Regions from separate parts of the Hydrogenispora ethanolica genome, predicted to be linked through region 1. Evidence: riboswitches for the same ligand, from Rfam matches in the RefSeq annotation. Region 1 holds a riboswitch; the other holds the start of a gene.
The links. A riboswitch is a leader RNA that binds a small molecule or an ion and turns the genes downstream of it on or off. The one in region 1 is predicted to bind S-adenosylmethionine.
Positions count from the first base shown of each region.

Region 1 (7,860 bases):
CAAAAAGCGGGGTTTGGAATGGCAAGCGAGATGAGACGGATCCTGGTAGTGGATGATGAACCCAAGATCGTCGAAGTTGTCAAATCATATCTGGAAAACTCGGGTTATCAGGTCGGCGAGGCGGCCGGTGGCCAGCAGGCCCTCGATCTCTTCGGCCGGTTTCACCCGTCGCTGGTCATCCTGGACCTGATGCTGCCGGATATCCCGGGAGAAGAGGTCTGCCGGCGGTTACGGCGGATCTCGCGGGTGCCCATTATCATGCTCACCGCGAAGGTGGACGAGGCCGACTTTTTGAACGGTCTGCAGATCGGGGCCGATGACTATGTTACCAAACCGTTCAGTCCCAGGCAACTGGTGGCCCGGGTCGAGGCGGTGCTGCGCCGGACCGATCCCGACAGCCTGCCTCTGGCCAATCTGCTTTCTTTCCGCGACGGTGACCTGGAGATCGATAGCCTGACGCGTGTGGTGCGCAAGAACGGAGCGGCAGTGAATCTGACTCCCAACGAGTATAAGATCTTACTGACCCTGGTGAAGTATCCCCGCAAGACTTTTACCCGGGAAGAACTGGTCTTCATGGCGTTGGGCGAGGATTACGACGGTTTCGACCGGACCATCGATACCCACATCAAGAATTTGCGGCAGAAAATCGAATCCGACCCCAAAAATCCCGGCTATGTGATCACGGTTCACGGGGTCGGATACCGATTTGGCGGTGAATGACGTGATTAGCCTGCGCTGGAAACTGTCTTTATCCTATGTTCTGGTGGCCATCAGCGTCGTTTGCCTGGTCAGTCTGGCCGCGAACTTTCTCTTGGAACGGCAGTTCCGCGACTATGTCAAAGAGCGGCAAGAGGAGCGGAACCGCCAGACTGTGGCGTTGCTCGCCCGCCAGTATCAGGCCCCCGGAGTCTGGAAGGAAACCACCGTGCAGGCCATCGGCATCAACGCCCTGGAGCAGGGAATGATCGTAAAGGTCAGGGATGCCGGGGGAGAAGTAATCTGGGACGCCACCCGGCACAACAATGGGCTCTGCCAGCAGATGCTGTCGCACATGGCCAGGAATATGTCCAGCCGTTACCCCAACTGGAACGGCGGTTATACCGTGGCCCGTTATTCCGCCAAAAATCAATTTCAAACCGTCGGTTCGGTAGAGATTGGATATTACGGACCGTTTTTTTATACCGATACCGACCTGGCCTTTATCAACACTTTGAACCGGATCCTCTTGGGAGTGACCGTCTGCACTTTATTGGTCGCCCTGGTGGTCGGGGTCGCGATGGCCCGGAGCGTCAGCGCGCCCATTTCCCGGGTGATCGAGACCACCGGGCGGATTGCCGAGGGCCGCTATGAACAACGGGTCGAGCACCGCACCGACATCAAGGAGTTGCATCAGTTGACCGGAGCCATCAATGGCCTGGCCGATTCCCTTCAAAAACAGGAGCTGCTCCGGAAACGGCTCTCGGCGGACGTGGCCCACGAGCTCCGGACCCCGCTGGCGACGGTCCAGAGCCATTTGGAAGCGATGATCGACGGGATCTGGGCGGCCGACCCGTCCCGCTTGAAAAGTTGCCATGAGGAGATCCTGCGGCTCAGCCGAATGGTTCAGGACCTTCATAAACTCTCCAAATATGAGGGGGAGGATCTCAAACTGGAGCGGACCCGGTTTGATCTGGGAGAACTGGCCCGGGCCATTGTTTTGAATTTTGAGCATGAGTTCAAGAATAAATCCGTGGCGCTGGAGCTGCGGACCGGCCCGATCCCGGCCCCGGTCCTCGCCGATCGCGACAAGCTCAGTCAGGTCCTGGTGAATCTGCTGGCCAACGCGCTGAAGTTCACGCCTGCGGGCGGGCGGGTGGAAATGGTCATCGCCCCACAGCAGAGGGGCGTCCAAATGGTACTCCGCGATACCGGGATCGGGATCGCCGCCGCGGATCTGCCGAATATCTTCGAGCGTTTTTACCGCGCCGATCCCTCGCGCAACCGTCTCTCGGGCGGCTCCGGCATCGGATTGGCCATCGTCAAGGCGATCGTCGACGCCCATCAGGGGACCGTCACGGTGGAGAGCCAACCCGGCAGGGGATCGACATTCACGGTCTTTATCCCGGCGGCGCCATCGCCGCAAGACAGGGAATAATCCCGGAACGGATAGGGCACGATGGACGATTTGACATGAGGGCCGAAGAGAGGCGGCGCGGGTTCATCCTCATGAAAATCGGGACCGCCCAACGGATTTGCATGCCTGCAAATGGGAAAAGCGATCTCGCCAATTGAATTTGCATGGGGACAAATTGTAAATTCACTCGCGCCAATTGAATTTGCAGGATGGAAAATTGCAAATTCACGCCGGCAGATCGGATTTGTAAGAGGAGAAATTGAAAATTCCAGCCGGGAAATTCAATTGGCGAAATTTCAAATCGAAAAATCCATCATTAAAATTAAATTTACGGGATAATTTGATAAAAATGTGGCGGGATAAAATTGGATTTCCGGAAATTATCATGAAAGGCTCCGAATCTGAAATCGAAAGCCGCTGCGAAGCCGGGCCATTGCCAATCCACGAAAAAACCGCTTGCCAAAGATGGGAAAGCGGTTTTTGCGATATCCAATCATTCTCGTTCAGCCGGACCGGTTGGCAGGATGTTTATTCCGCCAGCAGATCTTGGATCACGGCTCCCGCCATCATTAGGCCGGCGATCGGCGGCAGGTAGGAGGTGCTGCCGGGAATCTGGCGCCGCTTGGTGCAGTTGTAAACCTGATCGTCGCGGTGGGGGCAGATGCAGCCGCCGTGACAGGTGAGAACATCGCCGCGGGGTTCCACCGGTTGTTCCGTGGAGTAGACCACTTTGACGCCGTCGGTGATCCCCTGCTCGCGCAGGGCTTTCCGGACCGCCTTGGCCAACGGACAGGTGTGGGTCCGGCTGATGTCGCAGATGGTTAGGGCCAGCGGATCGAATTTGTTCCCGGTCCCCATGGCGGAGATCACCGGAATCCCCTGTTCGCGGCAGTGGCGAATCAGCGCCACTTTCGAGGAGACGGTATCGATGGCATCCACCACGTAAGAGATCCGGCCATGCAGGATAGTCTCCATGTTTTCCGGGGTTACGAACTCTTTCCAGGTGACGACCACTGCCTCGGGGTTGATGGCTTTCACCCGTTCGGCCATGACTTCCACCTTGGAACGGCCGTAGTTGCCATGAACCGCATGAAGCTGGCGGTTAGTGTTGGTGAGGCAGATCTCGTCGTAGTCGGCCAGGATCAACCAGCCGACTCCGGCACGGGCTAGCGCTTCGACGGTATATGAGCCGACGCCGCCCAGTCCGATCACGGCGACCCGCGCGGTGTTGAGCTTGGCTAATTTTTCCGCTCCGACCAGGAGTTCGAAACGGCTAAAACGGTGTTGCTTAGGTTCTGACATCCTATCCTCCTTGGGAAACAAGCGGCCCGGGCCGTCCCGGATGGCCTCCACCATTCCGGGCCCGGCGTGCTGCCATTTTCCCTGCAAGTTTCGTTTGAATCACTAAAATTATATATGGCGAAGCTCCCGCTGTCAAAGTGAAATATCATCCGGATTATTCTGGCCCGATGGACCCTGTTTTATGGACGGGCCGCGACTGGTTCCCGGGGCGGAACCCCGGCGCTTGAAAAAGCCTTCATAAACTGCGGCATGAAAAAGACCCGGAGATGAGAGCTCCGGGTCCTCGGGCGAGGCTTGGCTCGGCAGCGGGCTCAGGCTTGGGCGAGCGCCTGGTCGATATCGGCGATGATGTCGGCGCCATGCTCAATTCCGACCGACAGCCGGATGAAGTCGGGCGTCACTCCCGTGGCCAGTTGTTCCGCTTCGGACAACTGCTGGTGCGTGGTTGAAGCCGGATGGATCACCAGCGACTTGGCGTCGCCGATGTTGGCCAGGTGCGAGAGGAGCTTGACATGATTGATGAAACGCACGCCCGCCTCCTTGCCGCCTTTCACGCCGAATCCGATGAGGGCGCCGGCGCCCTGCGGCAAGTATTTTTGCGCCTTCTGATATTGCGGGCTGTCCGGCAGCCCCGGGTAGTTGACCCAGGAGACTTTGGGGTGCTCTTTGAGGAACGTCGCGACTTTCAAGGCATTTTCGCTGTGGCGCGGCATCCGCAGGTGTAACGTCTCCAGGCCTTGCAAGAATAAGAAAGAATTAAAGGGCGAGGGCGCGGGCCCCAGATCGCGCAGCAGCGTGACGCGGGCCTTCAGAATATAGGCGATGTTGCCGATGGGCTTGAGCGCTTCCACGAAATTGATCCCATGGTAGCTCGGGTCGGGCTCGGCGATCAGCGGGAATTTGCCGTTCGTCCAGTCGAATTTTCCGGAATCGACGATGACGCCGCCGATGGAAGTGCCATGGCCGCCGATGAACTTGGTGGCGGAGTAAACCACGATATCCACGCCGTGTTCGATCGGGCGAATCAGGTAGGGAGTGGAGGTATTATCCACGATAAACGGCAGGCCATGCCGGTGCGCGATCTCCGCCACCGCTTCGAAATCCAGGACATCCAGCTTCGGATTGCCGATGGATTCGCCGTAAATGGCTTTGGTCTTTTCGGTGATGGCTTTTTCGAAGTTCTGCGGATCGCTGGAATCGACGAACTTGACGGTGATTCCAAGCCGCGCCAATGTGTAATGGAATAGGTTATAGGTGCCGCCGTAAAGATTGTCGGCGGAGACGATCTCATCGCCGGTCTGGGCGATGTTTAAAATCGCCAGCGAGATCGCGGCCTGGCCCGAGGCCACCGCCAAGGCGCCGACGCCGCCGTCCAGCGCGGCAAGGCGTTTTTCGAAAACATCGGAGGTGGGATTCATCAGCCGGGTGTAGATATTGCCGAACTCCTTCAGGCCGAAAAGATTGGCGGCATGTTCGGTATCTTTGAATTGGTACGATGAGGTCTGATAGATCGGCACCGCCCGCGCTCCGGTGGTCGGATCGGCCTCTTGGCCGCCGTGTACCGCGAGAGTTTCCCAGTGATAATTGTTGGACATGGATAATTCCTCCTTCGTAATGAGTCGATGGCCGTTCAAATCGTGGGGTTTGGCAGGGAGCTGACGAGGGCTGGCTTCTAGTTCTTCCCAAAAATAAAAACCCCCTTTGTCAAGAAAGGGGGTAGCTTTTTTAAACCCCCTTATCTTTCGAAACTTGCTCAGTTTCGCTGGAATTGGCACCATGTCGTCTGGATATCACGATGGTTGCCGAGGCATCTTCGGGCCAGTCCCTCCACCTCTCTGGATAAGGTATTCTAATCTTGTCAATTCCTATAAATTTAATAGGAATATTTTGTATATACTATATTATAAGCCGGATGAAGTGTCAAGTAAAATTTTTGCATGCAGCGGATGGGAAAACCCGCTGGCGTCCGCCCAAAAACTTGGCGGAAGTTTCGAATTTAACTTGACTAATGATATGGCAATACTTATAATTTTGATCAATAATCATAAGCAAGCGCTCTTATCCAGAGAGGGGAAGGGAAAGGCCCGATGATCCCTCGGCAACCGGCGGCAGCGTCGCGCGGTGCCAATTCCTACAGGGAAACCTGGGAGATGAGAGGAACGAGCCAACCAAGCCTCTTCCTTTCGGAAGAGGTTTTTTTGCGAATACTACTTTCAAGGAGGTCTTTCCATGCCCATCAAAATCCCGGACAATTTGCCGGCTACCGAGACGCTGACGAATGAGAACATCTTCGTCATGCCGGAGGACCGCGCATTTCATCAGGACATCCGGCCGCTGCGGATCGCGATCCTGAACCTGATGCCTACCAAGATCACCACGGAGACGCAGTTGTTGCGGCTGCTCGGCAATTCGCCGCTGCAGGTCGACATCACCCTGTTGTTTCCCGAAAGCCATCAGTCCAAAAATACCGCTCCGGAACATTTGGAAGCTTTTTATAAAACCTTTCGGGAAGTACAGGACCAGAAGTTTGACGGAATGGTCATTACGGGCGCTCCGGTCGAGCAGCTGGATTTCGAAGAAGTGACCTACTGGGAAGAGTTGGGCCAAATCATGGAATGGACCAAGCACCACGTCTTTTCTACGCTGCATATCTGTTGGGCGGCGCAAGCCGGTCTGTTTTACCACTACGGAGTGCCCAAGTATCCGCTGGCCAGCAAAATGTTCGGGGTCTTCAGCCACCGCGTTACCAAGCAGTATGTAAAATTGCTGCGCGGCTTCGACGACTGTTTTTTGGCGCCCCACTCCCGCCATACCGAGGTGCGCCGGGAAGACATCCTGAAGGTGCCCGAATTGGAAATCCTGGCCGAATCGGAGCAAGCGGGAACCTATATTGTCGCCAGTAAAGACGGCCGCCGGATCTTTGTCACCGGCCACGCCGAGTATGATCCCTTGACCTTGAAGTGGGAATACGACCGGGACGTCGCGAAGGGCATGACCGTCAGTATCCCCCGGAACTATTATCCCAATGATGATCCCAGCCAGCCGCCGATCGTGCGCTGGCGGGGCCATGCGAATCTTTTATTCACCAATTGGCTGAATTACTATGTGTATCAGGAGACTCCCTACGATCTCAATGCAATTGAGTGAGCTGACATTGACAACTCCGGTAGGAAAAATTATGATGGCTATAGTAAGATGAAAAAAGTCTTTGATCAACCATCTGATGAATTAGGGAAAATAGGTCGCAATCCATTGGAGTGTTCAATGCGACATATCTTCCAGCAATGAATACTTCGAATACTTCAGGGAGGGATTATGATGGCGAAGATTGCCTGCAGCCTGATCGACCTGATCGGCAATACGCCGCTGCTGGAATTGGCCAATTATAACCGCGCGCACGGATTGGAAGCGAAACTCGTTGCCAAGCTCGAATATTTTAATCCGGCGGGCAGTGTCAAAGACCGGATCGGAGCGGCCATGATCCGGGATGCCGAAGAACGGGGCGTTTTAAAACGAGGCTCGGTGATCATCGAGCCGACCAGCGGCAATACCGGGATCGGCCTTGCCATGGTGGCGGCGGCCAAAGGATACCGGTTAATTCTGACCATGCCGGAGACGATGAGCATCGAACGGCGGAATCTTCTGAAAGCGCTGGGTGCGGAGGTGGTCCTGACTCCCGGACCCGAAGGCATGAAAGGCGCGATCCGCAAGTCCGAGGAGTTAGCCGCGGAAATACCGGACTCCTTCATTCCGCAACAGTTCAAGAACCCGGCGAACCCCGCGGTTCACCGCCGGACCACTGCGGAGGAGATCTGGCGAGACAGCGACGGCCAGGTCGATATTTTTGTAGGGGGCGTCGGCACGGGCGGCACCGTCACCGGAGTCGGGGAAGTCCTAAAAGAGCGGAAACCCGGCCTTCAAGTTATCGCAGTGGAACCTTTCAATTCCCCGGTTCTGTCGGGAGGAACCCCGGGTCCGCATATGCTGCAAGGAATCGGCGCCGGATTTGTGCCGGATATCTTGAATCGTTCGATTATCGATGAGATCTATCCAGTGAAAAACGAGGAAGCCTTCCATACTGTCCGGCAACTGGCCAAGACTGAAGGGTTGCTGGTGGGAATCTCTTCCGGGGCGGCGGCTTGCGCGGCGACCGCCATCGCCAAGCGGCCGGAGAACCGGGGCAAGACCATTATTGTACTCCTGCCGGATACGGGAGAACGCTATTTGTCGACCACTTTGTTTCAGTCGGAATAACTGTAGAAAAGCCTTATCGAAACACGAGGCCGTCCCTGCATCAAGGACGGCCTCGTGTTTATTTTGCTGCGCGCGATAGAGTCAGATATAATACATTACGTTGACCTTGTTGGATACCGCGCGATCGGCCAGGTCTTGGAGAGAGGTTCCGTCGAGGAAGCGATCGATAGTCTCCTTGAATTCTTGCCAAA
Region 1 is NZ_SLUN01000008.1:70,551-78,410, forward strand. Features, by position in the region: gene EDC14_RS08655 (response regulator transcription factor) at 19-720, shown strand; gene EDC14_RS08660 (sensor histidine kinase) at 713-2,134, shown strand; gene EDC14_RS08665 (hypothetical protein) at 2,246-2,452, shown strand; gene EDC14_RS08670 (tRNA threonylcarbamoyladenosine dehydratase) at 2,642-3,415, opposite strand; gene EDC14_RS08675 (homocysteine synthase) at 3,727-5,010, opposite strand; SAM riboswitch class I at 5,148-5,261, opposite strand; SAM riboswitch class I at 5,471-5,572, shown strand; gene metA (homoserine O-acetyltransferase MetA) at 5,645-6,562, shown strand; gene cysK (cysteine synthase A) at 6,734-7,669, shown strand; gene EDC14_RS08690 (RrF2 family transcriptional regulator) at 7,751-7,860, opposite strand, start outside.

Region 2 (7,860 bases), on a different contig from region 1:
ATGTCGGGAAGGTCTTGGGCGATCATCCCCGCAACGGCGCCGGCCACCGCCGCCATGGGACCCACCTGAACCCGGCTCGAGACATCGATCATCCATTGGACGATGGGATAGGCTGTCGAATCCGGCGGATAGGGAACGAGCGTTTTCGCAAAAAGCGGATGGTGATAGATATATTCTTTTAAATGACGCCGCAACTCCAACAGTAATTTTTTTACCCGCTCCTCCACGGCCTGATCGCTCAAAATCCATAAATCGCTTTCACCAATAACCACTCTGGAACGAATTAAGTCGCCGGCGTGGTAAGCCCGATAATCCCTTTCAACGTCCGTCTTTTTTAAGTACTCCGGATCTTTATCCATTATAAGTATTCCTTAACGTGAAAATGCCGTAACACTGGCACTATCTTAAAAACTTAAAAAGTCGCCTGAATAATCTGCATGGGGCAAGCCTTTACGCATGATTCACAAACAATGCACTGTTCCTTGTCAAAAGATAACTGCCAGTCCGGAGCGGCGATAGTGAGCGCCTTGGAACGGCACACTGCCGTGCAGGCCCCGCAGTGAATACACTCGGCTTCATTCCACACGATTTCCTTCCCTATCGGCTCGACGTGAACTCCTTGAGAAATAATATACTGGATGCCCGCTTGGATATTGGCTTCGGAACCGTTGGAAAGCTCGATGACCAGTTTCCCTTCTTCTCCGGGCGTGATCTTCGCTTTTAGGATATTGATTGCCAGATCAAACTCCTTGACCAAATGGTAGGTTAACGGCACCTCTGTCAAACTGGGCGGGAATGAAAGAACGATTCTCGTTTTAGGCATGTTGGGAAGCCTCCTTGGCGTGGATCTCCAATGAATTCAGTTTGTTTTCTAACGGCAAAGCTTGAACGGGTTCCGTCAATGTAAACTGACCAAGGGTAATCCACTCTTTCAGGATAGCGGCGATCCGACGAGCTTGATAAAGTGATGACAAAGGCGCAGTAGGCACTGATTTTCCCTGAACGGTGACTCTTCCGGAGCGCAACTGTTCATAACTTACCAGGCCATAGTTGGGTTTACTGCGTTCCGGGACACTATAGTCGACAATCGTCGTCTGAATCTCCCGGTTGGAAATGGCGGTAAAACGCAACATTTCCTCATCCAAAATCGGTATGGGAATCCCCACGCCGACGTACATCGTGACTCCGTAACGATCAAATAGAGCAGCCCGTAAAAAATCGCGTTTCATCTCTTTCAGGTTCCCGATCAACGCCAATGTCCCGGCGCTAGAAAGCGGCACGCCGTTTTCGGCCCTTTTTTGCAGCGGATTGTGTTGCGTTCCTTCCCATGCTACGTACCCAACCGTTCCGCCTAAAAAGATGCGGGTGCCGATTCCAATCGTTCGATAGTACGGATCATTTAGTAATGGGCTGAGTTCGCCGGATGTAGAATAAGTAACATTGCCGAAATTCGGCAGCAAAGTTCCCATGTAGGTATAGATGGTCTTAGAAGACGAATTCACTGCCGCCGCATAGTTTTGATAGACATTCCGCGGATTAAATAAATAAGCTTGATTCAGGTCTTGCAAGGTAATATAGGTATGAATCTCTTTGCGCGGATAGCAGTCCGTCCCGTAGGATAACGCTTTTAACTCCACCTGTTTCCCGCTGATTAAGTCTTCAATGACATGAGCACCGCCATATTGAAAGCCTTGAGTCTCCGATAGTTCGGTGGCGCCGATATAGGCATCGACCGCGGCGACTCCCGCATAAGCCGGTACATTATTGAGCGATACCTTGCTCATGCGAATGGGCGGATCCGAATGGCCAAAATTTAAAAAAGCCCCGGAAGAACACATCGGGCCAAATGTGGCTGTTGTCACAACATCGATTTCCGCTGCGGCCTTCTGATAACCCTTCTCCTGAACCAGATCGATGATCTCTTCAGCCGTAACGACTACGGCCTTTCCCTGCTTAATCTTTTCATTAATCTCCGCATAACTTTTCACACGGCGACACCTCCAAGTTGCATAAAATAAAAAAGCCTCAATAAAGAGGCATAAAAGCGAATAACCTCTCATCTGCCAGGATTCCCTGCTGGATTTGGCACCAGTTCGCTCTCACACGAAGGTTGCCGAGGTCTCATCGGGCCAGTCCCTCCACCTCTCTTGATGAGGATATGAATGAATCTAATTTAATAGTATATTATTTTGATCAAGAATCGTCAAGGATTTAAATAAAATTATTTATTTTGACTTTTTTGCCGAAAATGTTCCCTATGGCATTCGCGGGCTTACTTTGATAACCGGTACTCCTGAAACTGTTTGTCAAAATCAATCCGGACGGGTACCTGAGCCCGAAATCGAGTTAAAAATAAAATTCCGGAGGCAATGAGACAAATGAGGCAAATCATGAAATAAAAAGATGCGGGTTGGCTTTTCATTTGATTACCCTTCTCTCTACCGCGATTATCATTTCAACCGGTTCGCTCCGAAACTTCTTGAAAGTTGGCGCTTCAAAATTAAAAATGAAATCATAACTTTATTGAGCGGGGTTTAATGAAATGTTATAATTTTTACAGTTTCATATTTTATCATACCGGGACGGTGATTTCATGAAGTATTTAGTAATCCTGGGCGATGGCATGGCGGACTATCCGGTTCCCGAATTAAACGGTCAGACGCCTTTGGAAGTTAGTCATAAACCCCAGATGGATTTTTTGGCAAAGCACGGCACAGTCGGTTTGGCGAGGACCGTCCCAACGGGGATGCCCCCCGGAAGCGATGTGGCCAATTTGGCGGTAATGGGTTATAATCCCCAAATTTATTATACCGGACGTTCTCCGTTGGAGGCGGTCAGCATCGGAGTCGATCTCAGCCCGTCCGACGTGGCCTTCCGCTGTAATCTCGTGACCTTGTCGGAGGATGCCGATTATTCCGCCAAAACAATGGTTGACTACAGTTCCGATGAGATTTCCACTGAGGAGGCCGCTGTATTAATTCAGGATATCGGAGCCCAGCTTGGCAACGATCAGATCCACTTTTATCCCGGAATCAGCTACCGTCATTTGATGGTGTGGCACGGGGGCCCCACCGCTTCCCGCTTGACCCCGCCCCATGACATTTCGGACCGCCCGATTCATGACCACTTGCCGAAAGGCGACGGCGCCGCGCAATTATTGGAATTCATGGTACAAAGCGCCGACATCCTCAAAAACCATCCCGTCAATCTCCGGAGAATCCAGCGCGGATTGCGGCCGGCAACCTCCATTTGGCTCTGGGGCCAAGGCACCAAACCGAATATTTCCAGTTTTCATGAAAAGTATCAGCTGCATGGTTCGGTAATTTCGGCGGTGGATCTGGCGAAGGGCTTGGGTATTTGCGCCGGATTAAACGTGATTGAAGTACCCGGAGCCACCGGGAATGTCCACACCAACTATAAAGGCAAAGCCGAGGCGGCGCTGGCCGCTTTTGCCGCAGGACAGGATTTTGTCTATCTTCATGTTGAAGCGCCGGATGAGGCCGGGCACCGTGGTGAAGTCGAAAATAAAGTAAAAGCCATTGAAAAAATCGACGGCGAGATTCTCGGTCCGATTTTGGAACGGCTGCCGGAGTTGACCCCGGATTATAAGATTATGCTGTTACCCGATCATCCCACGCCGCTCAGTTTAAAGACCCATGTCGCCGATCCGGTCCCCTTTGTCATTTATCAGTCCACCCAAACGAGTCCGGGTCATTCAACGGCTTGCTTTACGGAAAAATCGGCTGCCGTCACCGGACTGTTCATTGAAGAAGGTTTCCGACTGATGGATCGCTTTATTTTGGGGTAATGCATCAAAGAAACGACTCTCCTGTCGTTCAAGATCGATCTTGACTCCTCAAGATCGATCTTTTATTGTTCAAGAACGATCTTTTATTGTTCAAGAACGATCTTGGATAGCTCAAGATCGTTCTTCAGTCACTCCAGATCGATCTTTAGTGATCCCCAATCGTTCTTGGATGACCCAAGAACGATCTTTGGTTGCTCAACAACGATCTTGGATAACTCAAGATCATTCTTGAGTCACTCAAGTTCCATCTTTGATAGCTCAAGATCGACCTTGGAGGATGAATTGTTTGTCAATTCATTTCCAAGAGTCTGCAAGTATTTCCAAAAGAAGGTCTAGCTCTTGTGTAAGCGGCAGAGAAAGAAACCGTCTCCCCCACCCGACGCAGGCAGGACATTTGCCCAGGGAGTCGAGGAGTCTTCGAGGTGATCCCCCAATTGAGCGGGCAGATACTCCCGCCACGGAACGGGCCGGAATTCCGGATGCGCCTGGCAGAACCAGCGAATCTGCTCTTGGTTTTCCTCCGGTTCCAAGGTGCAGGTGCTATAAACGATCCGGCCGCCGGACTTCAACAATTGCGCCGCATGGTCTAGAATTTCCCGTTGAATCCGGACCAATTCGGCGCTATCTTCCGCTTGCCGGCGGTAACGCGCGTCCACCCTGCGCCGCAATACACCCGTTCCGGAACAGGGAGCATCGACCAGAATCGCGTCGACGGGCACATCAGAGGGCGGTTGAAAACTGCGGGCATCGGCCAAGCGCGGCTCGATAATCTTCAATCCTAACCGGGCGGCGTTTTCGGCAATCAGGCCGACTTTATGAGGATGGTCGTCAATACTGTAAATCGTGCCGCAATTATTCATCAATTCGGCTAAATGAGTACTTTTCCCCCCGGGTGCCGCACACAGGTCAACGACCGTCGCGCCGGGCGCCGGCTGCAACAAATGGGCCACCAACATGGAACTCTCATCCTGCACAAAGAGTTTGCCGTTTCGAAAGGCGGGAAGTTCTTCCAATGGCATGGGCAGGGATTGGAGGATTAACGCTTCGTCTAATAGGTTACCTTGGGTGAACATCACTCCTGCTTCGGCCAATTCATGCCGGATAGCGGCGAGCGACGTACATAGGCGATTGATCCGGACCGTTAACGGCGGTTTCTCATTATCGATGGCCATCAGCCGCTCGGCTAATTCAAATCCGTAGCGCTTCAGCCAACGTTCCGCCAGCCATGCCGGGTGGGAATAGGTAACGGACAGAAACTCCACCGGTTGGGAATCGCGATCGGGGAAAGGGATCTGCTTGCGGTTTCTCAGAAAATTACGGAGAACCGCGTTGACCAGTCCCGCCAAACCGGAATAGCGGGAATTCTTGATTTGGTCCACAGCGGCGTGGCAAACCGCTCTTTCCGGTATTTCCGGAAGAAATAGCAGTTGGTAGAGGGCCAGACGAAGCGTATCCTTGACGGGAACTTTCAACGATTGTAAAGGACGGCTTAAAAGCCGTCCGAGGATGAAATCAATCTGAAGCAGATTGCGCAAGGTACCGTATACCAGTTCGGTGCAGAAAGCCCGCTCTCTCTGTTCGACCTGGGGATTGCTGGCTAAAATATCATGCAGCGCCAAATTAACGTAGGATTCATTCTGTTCTACCCGGTCCAAAACCATCCGCGCCAAAAGGCGTCCGGAACTAATCATCACGCCGGCCTCTAAGGAAAAGCATTCGTAAAAGTTGTAAAACCGCCATGGAAGCTGCCGCGAGATACGTCATGGCCGCGGCACTGAGTACTTTTTTGGCGCCGCCCACCTCGTCGCCGCGCATCAAAAAGCCTCCGTCCGCCAGCATCGCCAGGCCGCGGTTACTGGCGTTGAACTCCACCGGCAAAGTCACCAGGGTAAAGAATACAAAGAAACTAAACAGGATAATGCCCAAATCGATTAAGAACGTGTTCCCTCCGAATAAGAACCCGAGAAAGAACAGGATGTATCCCAGATTGGAACCAAAATTGGCAATGGGAAAAATGCTATTCCGCAAGGCGAGGGGCGCATAAGCGCGGGCGTGCTGCAAGGCATGGCCGGTTTCATGAGCGGCCACACCGAGCGAAGCCAATGAACGCCCGTGATAAACTTCGGGAGAAAGCCGCAGCACCCTAGAACGCGGATCATAATGATCGGATAAAGTTCCGGGAGTCAATTCCACCGGAATATCCGCCAAATTATTGTTATTTAACAACTCCCGGGCCACTTGAGCGCCGGTCATCCCCGAAGCCGCCGGCACATCAAGATATTTGTTGAAGGTGGATTGCACCTTAAATTGGGCATAGAATGTAAAAATGACAGCGGGGATTAACAAAAGAAAAGTCGGATCGTAAAAAAACGGCATTTCCCTTCCCTCCTAAGCTATAATGTAATCTTTTTTCCCAAAAATCATTCCTGGTTTTAGCCGTCGGCCGTTGGCGAAATCGTTGGCAGACATTACTTTCTTCCCGAGCGGTTGGACCTTGGTTAGACACAATGAGGTTGTATCGCCTGTGGCAACCACAATTCCTTCCTTCGAGATCTGCAGAATTTCCCCAGGTTTCACTGGTTCACTCGCCGCATGAAACTCTTGAGGAACCGCCGCTATAATTTTTAAACGTTCCTGATTCAAAAAGGTTTCCGCTCCGGGAGACGGTGCGAATACCCGGATTCCATTATAGATGGATTTGCCCGGGCATGTCCAATCGATCTTTTCCAAATCGGATTTTATTTTCGGCGCTAAAGTGGCCAAAGTACTGTCTTGAGGAATGCGGGGCGCAATGCCGGCCGAGACATCCTGCAAGGTCTTCACCAACAGCTCTCCGCCTAATCTTGCCATTCTTTGATAGAGGCTGGTGAAATTTTCGTCGGGAGCGATTGCTAACGTTTCTTGATAGATAATGTCCCCCGTATCCCAACCCTGATCCATATACATCGTAGTAATGCCGGTACTGGCATCGCCGTTGAGAATGCTCCATTGAATCGGAGCGGCTCCACGGTATTTCGGCAACAATGAACCATGTACATTAATGCAGCCAAATCTCGGTCCAAACAAAATGGCGTCCGGTATTTTTTGGCCGAAAGCCACGACTACCACTACATCGGGGTTTATTTGCTCAAAAGTCTCCATAAACTCGGCATCCGCCACTCGCGAAGGCTGCCAAAGCGGCAAACCGGCTTGAATCGAGACCAGCTTCACTTCCGACGGTTGTAAAGTCATCCCTCTACCCTTCGGTCGATCGGGTTGGGTTACCACTCCGGCAATGTCAAAAGAGCCGGAGTGGAGTAGCGCTTCGAGACTGGCGGCGGCGAAGGCCGGAGTTCCCATGAATAAAACGCGCATCACTTATTTTTTCTCCTCTTGAAGGTAATCAATGAACAGGATCCCGTCCAGGTGATCAATCTCATGTTGAAAAGCCCGGGCCAATAGTTCGCTTCCTTCCAGTTGAATCGGCTTTCCGTCCAGGTTGATGGCGGACACCGTCGCCTTGGCGGCGCGGGTAATATATTCATTCCGGCCGGGAATGGAAAGGCAGCCCTCGACATCTTTGATTTCGCCTTCCGTATGGGTGATCTCCGGATTAATGAGCACAATCGAACCTTCGCCCACGTCAATCACGACAATCCGTTCGGAGACGCCCACTTGCGGCGCAGCCAATCCTACCCCGTTGGCATGGTGCATCGTCTCCAGCATGTCTTTGACGAGTTCCCGAAGCTTTTTGGTGATTTTCTGCACCGGTTTGGCTTTTTGCCGCAGAATGGGATCGCCCTCGGTTAAAATCTTTAAAATGGCCAAATATTAACACCTCAGTCTCTATTATATGATGGAATAAGGATTCCGGTCGCGATAAATCCGTACCTCCGGAGATTTCCGGCCCGCAAAATCATCCCAGGCTTTTTTGACAATCCGCTCCAGCAGCGACGGTTCAGCGCTCTTCACCAAAATCTGCCAGCGATAGTTGTCTTGAATTTTGGGTATCAGCGCCGGCGCCGGTCCCAGCAGTTCAACTGCATTCAAAGCGGCCGCCTCCGGCACTCGCT
Region 2 is NZ_SLUN01000022.1:10,593-18,452, forward strand. Features, by position in the region: gene EDC14_RS16615 (UPF0280 family protein) at 1-359, opposite strand, end outside; gene EDC14_RS16620 (NIL domain-containing protein) at 413-823, opposite strand; gene EDC14_RS16625 (homocysteine biosynthesis protein) at 816-1,988, opposite strand; SAM riboswitch class I at 2,054-2,157, opposite strand; gene EDC14_RS16630 (cofactor-independent phosphoglycerate mutase) at 2,594-3,808, shown strand; gene rsmB (16S rRNA (cytosine(967)-C(5))-methyltransferase RsmB) at 4,141-5,499, opposite strand; gene EDC14_RS16640 (zinc metallopeptidase) at 5,492-6,184, opposite strand; gene fmt (methionyl-tRNA formyltransferase) at 6,197-7,162, opposite strand; gene def (peptide deformylase) at 7,166-7,615, opposite strand; gene priA (primosomal protein N') at 7,637-7,860, opposite strand, start outside.
Region 2: it holds a riboswitch for S-adenosylmethionine, as region 1 does, so the genes downstream of both, EDC14_RS16625 (homocysteine biosynthesis protein) here and metA (homoserine O-acetyltransferase MetA) in region 1, are expected to answer to the same signal.